DNA from 2 places in the Streptomyces kurssanovii genome. Region 1 is predicted to be linked to the other one. Evidence: predicted binding sites of a transcription regulator. Region 1 holds the regulator's gene; the other holds the start of a gene.

Region 1 (3,405 bases):
GAGGCCGTGGCGGACGCGGTGAGCCGTTACGCGGAGCGGTACGGACGCACCCCGGCTCCCAATCCGGACCGGGTGGTCATCGAGATCGCACTCACCCGCGCGATGGGCCGGGCATAGACCGGCGGGGCGCCGGACATGTTTCCGGGCAGCACAACGGCGCCATCGTGTTTCAGGTCCACGATGGCGCCGCTGTGTGGGGGAAGCACCTGAGCGATTTGAAACGACGGGGGAATCGCTCAGGCACTGCGGGGGGTGGCGGTGGTGTCCGGCTCGGCCAGCTGGTGGTCACGCTGGTCGAGATTGACAAAAATCATGCCGTACCGGATGGCACAGCGGACGGGCTGCGGAGCCCCTCGGGGCCGGCGAAGACAGCGGTAGGCACGGACATCCTCGTCCTCCTCGCGCGCGACGACGATCGGCTCACCGAACAGGGTGACCATCAACGAGTCGCCACGGTGCGGAATCGCCGTGACGAGGTCGATGAAATGCCACCCGGACCGGTAGGCCGTCGCCATCTCCCGCCGGAACACGCGATCATCCGGCGGGATGGTCATGCGCCCGCGCCCGCGTCCACGGGAGCGGTCTCCCACGTGAGTTCGTCGGCGCCCGCGATCACCGCGCCCGCCGGCTCCGACTCCCAGGTCGGCTCACCGGCGATCACCGTGCGCGCCGCCTCGGACTCCCAGGTCGGCTCACCGCTCGTCCCTAGAACACTGAACGCGGCTGCGGCAACAGCAAGTGCGCCAAGTATGCGAAGCGTCCTGTTCATGGAGGATCTCCACCCCATTCTGTCCAATACCCTCCCCCCGCGTCTAAGACGATGTCTCACACCGAATGCTTCCACCAGCGACCACAGGCATCATGTTCCTGTAATTCAGGACCCTGAGGGGGTGTCAAATGGCGTCGAACAAGGACAATGTCGGGCATAGCCACAGTGCAGGCGAACTATGCGAAGCAGGGAAGAATCTCTACGCAACGGCATTGCGTACCGGCCAGGTTTCCCGGTCAGAGGCCGAGAGCGCACCCTGCCTGCTGGATCTCGCCCTGCTGCGCCCCGATCCCGACGACGCCGGCTGGCTCCGCCCGGTCCCGCCGTCACTCGCGCTCAACCAGCTGATTCACCCCATCGAAAGGGAGATCCAGGAGCGCCGGCAGCTCGCCCTGTCCATCGTCGGCACGTTCGAGCCGTTCATGACCCTGACCGCCCAGGACCTGTCGACCAGACACGCCATCACCGTGCTCGAGGGCCTGGGCCTGATCAACGCCGCGCTGGACCGGGTCACCGCCGAGTGCGCCGAGGAACTCCTCACCGTGCAACCCGGCAGCGGACGGCGTCCGGACACCCTGGAACACGGTCTGCGCCGGGCCGAGCCGCTGCTGAAGAACGGCGTGAAGATGCGCACGCTGTACCAGCACACGGCCCGCCACCACCCCTCGACACTGGCCTATGTCGAACGGGTCAGTCCCTACGGCGTGGAGGTCCGCACGCTCGAGGAGATCATCGACCGCCTGATCATCGTCGACCGCAAGGTGGCCTTCGTCCCCGCCCGCAGCGACCGGCAGGTCGCCCTGGAACTGCGCCACGAAGGACTCGTGCGCTATCTCGTGGGCGTCTTCGAGCAGTTCTGGCTCCATGCCACACCATGGGAGGAGCAACTGTCGTACGCCCCCGAGCTCGACGGCATCACCAGCGTGCAGCGCTCCATCGCCAAACTGCTCGTCGAAGGACACGTCGACGACTCCATCGCCCGCCGCCTCGGGATGAACGTGCGCACCTGCCGCGCCCACATCGCGAAACTGAACGCCACGCTCGGGAGCGGCAGCCGCGCCCAACTCGGCTACCTGATCGCCCAGTCGGGCATCTTGGACGAGAGCCGCTGACTCCGCCCAGGCACGCAGAAGGGCCGGGAGGCACAATGCCTCCCGGCCCTTCGGGCGTCAGGGACGGCCTGGGCCGCCTCGTACGCGGGTCGTGCGACTACTCCGGCCGCTTGGGCCGCCAGACCACCAGCGCGCTCGCCTGCTGGACGTCCTGGTACGGCACGAGGTCGCGCCGGTAGGAGGCGTGTACCTGGGCCTCGCGCTGCTGCATCGCCGCCGCCGCGCCGTCGAGGGCCGACGACAGCTCCGCGACCCGCTGCTGCAGAGCCGCGACCTGGTTCTCCAGTTCGATGATGCGCTTGATGCCGGCCAGGTTGATGCCCTCGTCCTGCGACAACTGCTGCACCGTACGGAGCAGTTCGATGTCGCGGGCCGAGTAACGCCTGCCGCGGCCGGCCGTGCGGTCGGGTGAGACGAGACCCAGCCGGTCGTACTGCCGCAGGGTCTGCGGATGCAGGCCCGACAGCTGCGCGGCGACCGAGATGACGTACACCGGCGACTCGTCGGTCAGTTCGTACGGGTTGCGACTGCGCCCCGACCGGTCCATATCAAGCTCCCTTCGCGGCCTGGAACAACTCCGCCCGCGGATCCTCGTCCGCGGTGGCTTCGCGGTAGGCCTCCAGCGCTTCCCTGGCCTTGTCGCCGAGCTCGCTCGGCACGGCCACCTCGACGGTCACCAGCAGGTCGCCGCGGGTGCCGTCCTTGCGGACGGCGCCCTTGCCGCGGGCCCGCATGGTGCGCCCGGCGGGCGTGCCGGCCGGCAGCTTCAGCGTGACCGGCGGGCCGCCGAGCGTGGGCACCCTGATCTCGCCGCCGAGCGCCGCCTCCGTGAAGGAGACCGGCACCGTGACGGTCAGGTTGTCGCCCTTGCGGCCGAAGACCGGGTGCGCGTCGACGTGGACGACGACGTACAGGTCGCCGGCCGGACCGCCGCGCTCGCCGGGAGCGCCCTTGCCGCGCAGCCGGATCCGCTGCCCGTCGGAGACGCCCGCCGGGATGCGGACCTGCATGGTGCGCGACGAGCGGGCCCGTCCGCTGCCCTTGCAGACGTCGCACGGGTCCTGGGCGATGAGCCCGCGGCCCTTGCAGTCCACACACGGGTCCGTCAGCGAGAAGGAACCGCTGCCGCCGCGGGAGACCTGGCCGGTACCGACGCAGGTCGGGCACACCCGGGGCGTGCCGTTCTTGTCGCCGGTGCCGGAGCAGGCCTTGCACGCGGCCGAGCTGGACATCCGCAGCGGGACCGTGGCCCCGTCCACCGCCTCGGTGAAGCTGAGCGTCACCTCGGACTCGATGTCCTGGCCGCGGCGCGGCTGGGTGCGCGTGCCCGGGCCGGCGCCCCGGTTGAACAGGCCGCCGAACACGTCCCCCAGGCCGCCGCCGAAGCCGCCGGCCTGGCCGCCGCCGGGGGCGCCTCCGAAGAGGTCGCCCAGGTCGAAGTTGAAGGTGCCGCCGGGACCGCCGGCGCCCGGAGCGCGGAAGCCGCCGTTGCCGAACAGGGCGCGGGCGTCGTCGTACTCCTTG
Region 2 (3,405 bases), on a different contig from region 1:
GCGGAAGTCGGAGCCGACCTTGTCGATCTCGTCGAGCAGGACGACCGGGTTCATCGAGCCGGCCTCCTTGATCGCACGCACGATCCGGCCGGGCAGCGCGCCGACGTACGTACGCCGGTGGCCGCGGATCTCGGCCTCGTCCCGTACGCCGCCGAGGGCGACACGGACGAACTTGCGCCCCATGGCGTGCGCCACGGACTCGCCGAGGCTGGTCTTTCCGACACCGGGCGGGCCGACGAGCGCGAGAACCGCGCCCCCGCGCCGCCCGCCGACCACGCCCAGCCCCCGCTCGGCGCGCCGCTTGCGCACCGCCAGGTACTCGGTGATCCGCTCCTTCACGTCCTGCAGACCCGCGTGCTCGGCGTCCAGGACGGCCTTGGCGCCCTGGATGTCGTACGAGTCCTCCGTCCGCTCGTTCCACGGCAGTTCGAGGACGGTGTCGAGCCAGGTGCGGATCCAGCTGCCCTCGGGGCTCTGGTCGGAGGCCCGTTCGAGCTTCTCGACCTCCTTGAGCGCGGCTTCCCTGACCTTCTCCGGGAGGTCCGCCGCCTCCACGCGGGCCCGGTAGTCGTCGGACTCGTCCTCGCCGTCCTGGCCGTTGAGCTCGCGCAGCTCCTTGCGCACGGCGTCCAGCTGACGGCGCAGCAGGAACTCACGCTGCTGCTTGTCGACGCCTTCCTGGACGTCCTTGGCGATGGCCTCGGCCACGTCCTGCTCGGCGAGGTGCTCGCGCAGCTGCTCGGTGGCGAGCTTCAGCCGGGCGACCGGGTCACTGGTCTCCAGGAGCTCGATCTTCTGGGCCGTGGTCAGGAAGGGTGAGTAGCCGGAGTTGTCCGCGAGCTGCGAGATGCCGTCGATCTGCTGCACGCGGTCGACGACCTGCCAGGCGCCGCGCTTCTTCAGCCAGTCGGTGGCGAGCGCCTTGTACTCCTTGACCAGTTCGGTCACCGCGCCGGGCAGCGGGTCGGGCACGGTCTCCTCGACCACGGTCCCCTCGACCCACAGCGCCGCGCCCGGTCCGGTCGTGCCGGCGCCGATGCGGACGCGGCCGACGCCGCGGATCAGCGCACCGGGGTCGCCGTCGGAGAGCCGGCCGACCTGCTCGACGGTGCCGAGCACACCGGTCGCGGCGTAGGTGCCGTCGACGCGGGGAACGAGCAGCACCTTCGGCTTGTTGCCGGAGGGCCGGGCGGCAGCCTGGGCGGCCTCGACCGCGGCCCGCACCTCGGTGTCGGACAGGTCGAGCGGCACGACCATGCCGGGCAGCACGACCTCGTCGTCGAGCGGCAGGACGGGCAGTGTGAGCGGTGAGTTCGCCTTGATATCGGCAGCCATGATCTCCCCTTAGGCAGTCAAGTTGAGCTGTACCGACTCAATGGTTATGAGCCCTTGATTGTTCCCCGGCCGCTGTTCGCTCTGAGCGATCGAAGAAATCCGGTGGGAAACAGGACGCGGCGCGGGCGACAGTGACCCGATGGAGAGCAAAGGGCTGAACCCGGACGGGACCATCGCGCGGGAGGGTGCGCTCGCCCGCGTGACTCCGGCCTTCGCGCCGGTGGTGGCCGCCGCCCGCAGGGAGATCGCCGGCCGCTTCGGCGACGGCAGGCTGCACAGCGCCTACCTCTACGGGAGCATTCCGCGCGGCACCGCCGTCCCCGGCGTCTCGGACCTCGACCTGCTGCTGGTCCTGCACACGGAGCCCACGGCCCGGGACCGGACGGACGCCGACGCGGCGGAGGCGGTGCTCGACAGGGACTCCGACGCGATCGACGGTGCCGGCATCCTCCTCGTCGGCATCGGGGCGGCGCTCCGCGAAGCGGAGCGGTACGACCTGGGCTTCTTCCTCTCCTGCCTCTGCACCCCGCTGATCGGCGAGGACCTCGCCGCCCGCCTTCCCGCCCAGTACCCCACGTCGCTGCTGGCCCGCGAGACCAACGGAGACCTGGATCTCGCACTGCCGCGCTGGCGCGCCCGGCTGCGGGACGCCGCGACCGACGCCGACCGGCGCACGCTGTGCCGGGTGGCCGCGCGGCGGCTCGTACGGTCGGGTTTCACACTGGTCATGCCCCGCTGGGGCGGCTGGACCAGCGATCTGGAGACGTCGGCGGAGCTGTTCGCCGGCCATTACCCGCGGCGGGCCGCCCAGATGCGGCTTGCCGCCGCGGCCGCCCGCGCGCCGACGCCGGACGAGGCGGTGATCCGCACGCTCGTCGACGAACTGGGCCCGTGGCTGGCCACGGAGTACACGGCGGTGCACGGGACCAAGGCGGCCCGGCCGGCGCCGTGAAGTGACCGTGATCCACGTCACCCCGGAATCAGGTCGCGATCGCCCATCCCCGCAGTATGTAATGGTCACAAGCACGCTGCATCTATTACCTACTCGCTCGAGGAGTTCCCGGATGCCCTTCCGGTCGACCACAGAAATCGTCCACGCATGGGTCCACGGCTGGGTCGTCTCGCGCGGCGCGGCGGACCCCGTGCCCAGACCCTGGGGCTTCACGGTGGACGTCGGCCAGGTCAAGAGCGCCACCCGCCACGTCCTCACCGCGGACGACGAGGCCACCGTGCGCAAGGTCGCCGCGGAGGTGGCCGCGCCGACGGTCTGGCTGAAGGTCTTCGCCGATCCCGACCGCGTCCTCGAATGGGCCGGCCCCGAGTGGGCCGTCGACGAGCCCGGCTGGCTGATGTCCACCGAGCTGCGCCGCACCCCGACCACCGTGCCCGCCGGCTACACCTTGAGGACCTGGACGCGCGGCGGTGTCGTGCGGGCCCTGGTCGTGGCGCCTGACGGTTCGTTCGCGGCGCGCGCCCAGGTCGCCCCGACGGGGCACACGGCCGTGGTCGACCAGGTGGAGACCGCGCCCGAGCACCGCCGCAAGGGCCTCGGCCGGCTGGTGATGCACACGCTCCACAACGCCGCCCTCGACCACGGGGCCCGGGTCGGCGTGCTGGGCGGCACACCGGACGGCCGGGCGCTCTACGAGTCCCTGGGCTGGCGCACCCATGCCCCGCTGGTCAGCCTGTACCACCGGCCGGCCTGAGCGCGCCCCGCGCACTCCGCACGGGCCGTCACCCTGGCCGCCCTAATCGGTTTGTCCCCTTCACCGGGGCCCGGCCAGGATGGGGCCCGATCCGTGTCGTCCCGCACAGCCGCCCGGAGGTCGAGAGCCATGCCGTTCCCCGCCACAGACACCCCTGTCACCCTCGACCGACGGGAGGGATCCTGTGGCGAGGTCGTGCTGCGCAGGCGCGGGTCCGGTGAAGACCCGGTGTACGAGATCATCGCGAACGGCTGCTTCCTGATGAACACCTCCGACGGCAGGTCGGAGCGGCTGCTGGTCGATGCCGCGCGCCGGGCGATCGGCACCGGGAACGTGGCCCCCCGGGTCCTCATCGGCGGCCTCG

The links. Region 1 encodes HspR, which represses chaperone genes until heat shock. Its sites were predicted from a motif close to TTGAGNNNNNNNNNCTCAA; they were not measured.
Region 2: the regulator HspR is predicted to act here: its motif matches at 1,358-1,376, upstream of lon (endopeptidase La).

The regions. Positions count from the first base shown of each region.
Region 1 covers NZ_JBFAQK010000002.1:326,015-329,419, reverse strand. The annotation lists gene AB0K36_RS03590 (pyridoxamine 5'-phosphate oxidase family protein) at 1-117, shown strand, start outside; gene AB0K36_RS03585 (Rieske (2Fe-2S) protein) at 237-554, opposite strand; gene AB0K36_RS03580 (hypothetical protein) at 551-769, opposite strand; gene AB0K36_RS03575 (helix-turn-helix transcriptional regulator) at 898-1,881, shown strand; gene AB0K36_RS03570 (heat shock protein transcriptional repressor HspR) at 1,979-2,428, opposite strand; gene dnaJ (molecular chaperone DnaJ) at 2,430-3,405, opposite strand, start outside.
Region 2 covers NZ_JBFAQK010000014.1:120,656-124,060, reverse strand. The annotation lists gene lon (endopeptidase La) at 1-1,335, opposite strand, end outside; gene AB0K36_RS13515 (nucleotidyltransferase domain-containing protein) at 1,475-2,287, shown strand; gene AB0K36_RS13510 (GNAT family N-acetyltransferase) at 2,400-3,041, shown strand; gene AB0K36_RS13505 (spermine/spermidine synthase domain-containing protein) at 3,171-3,405, shown strand, end outside.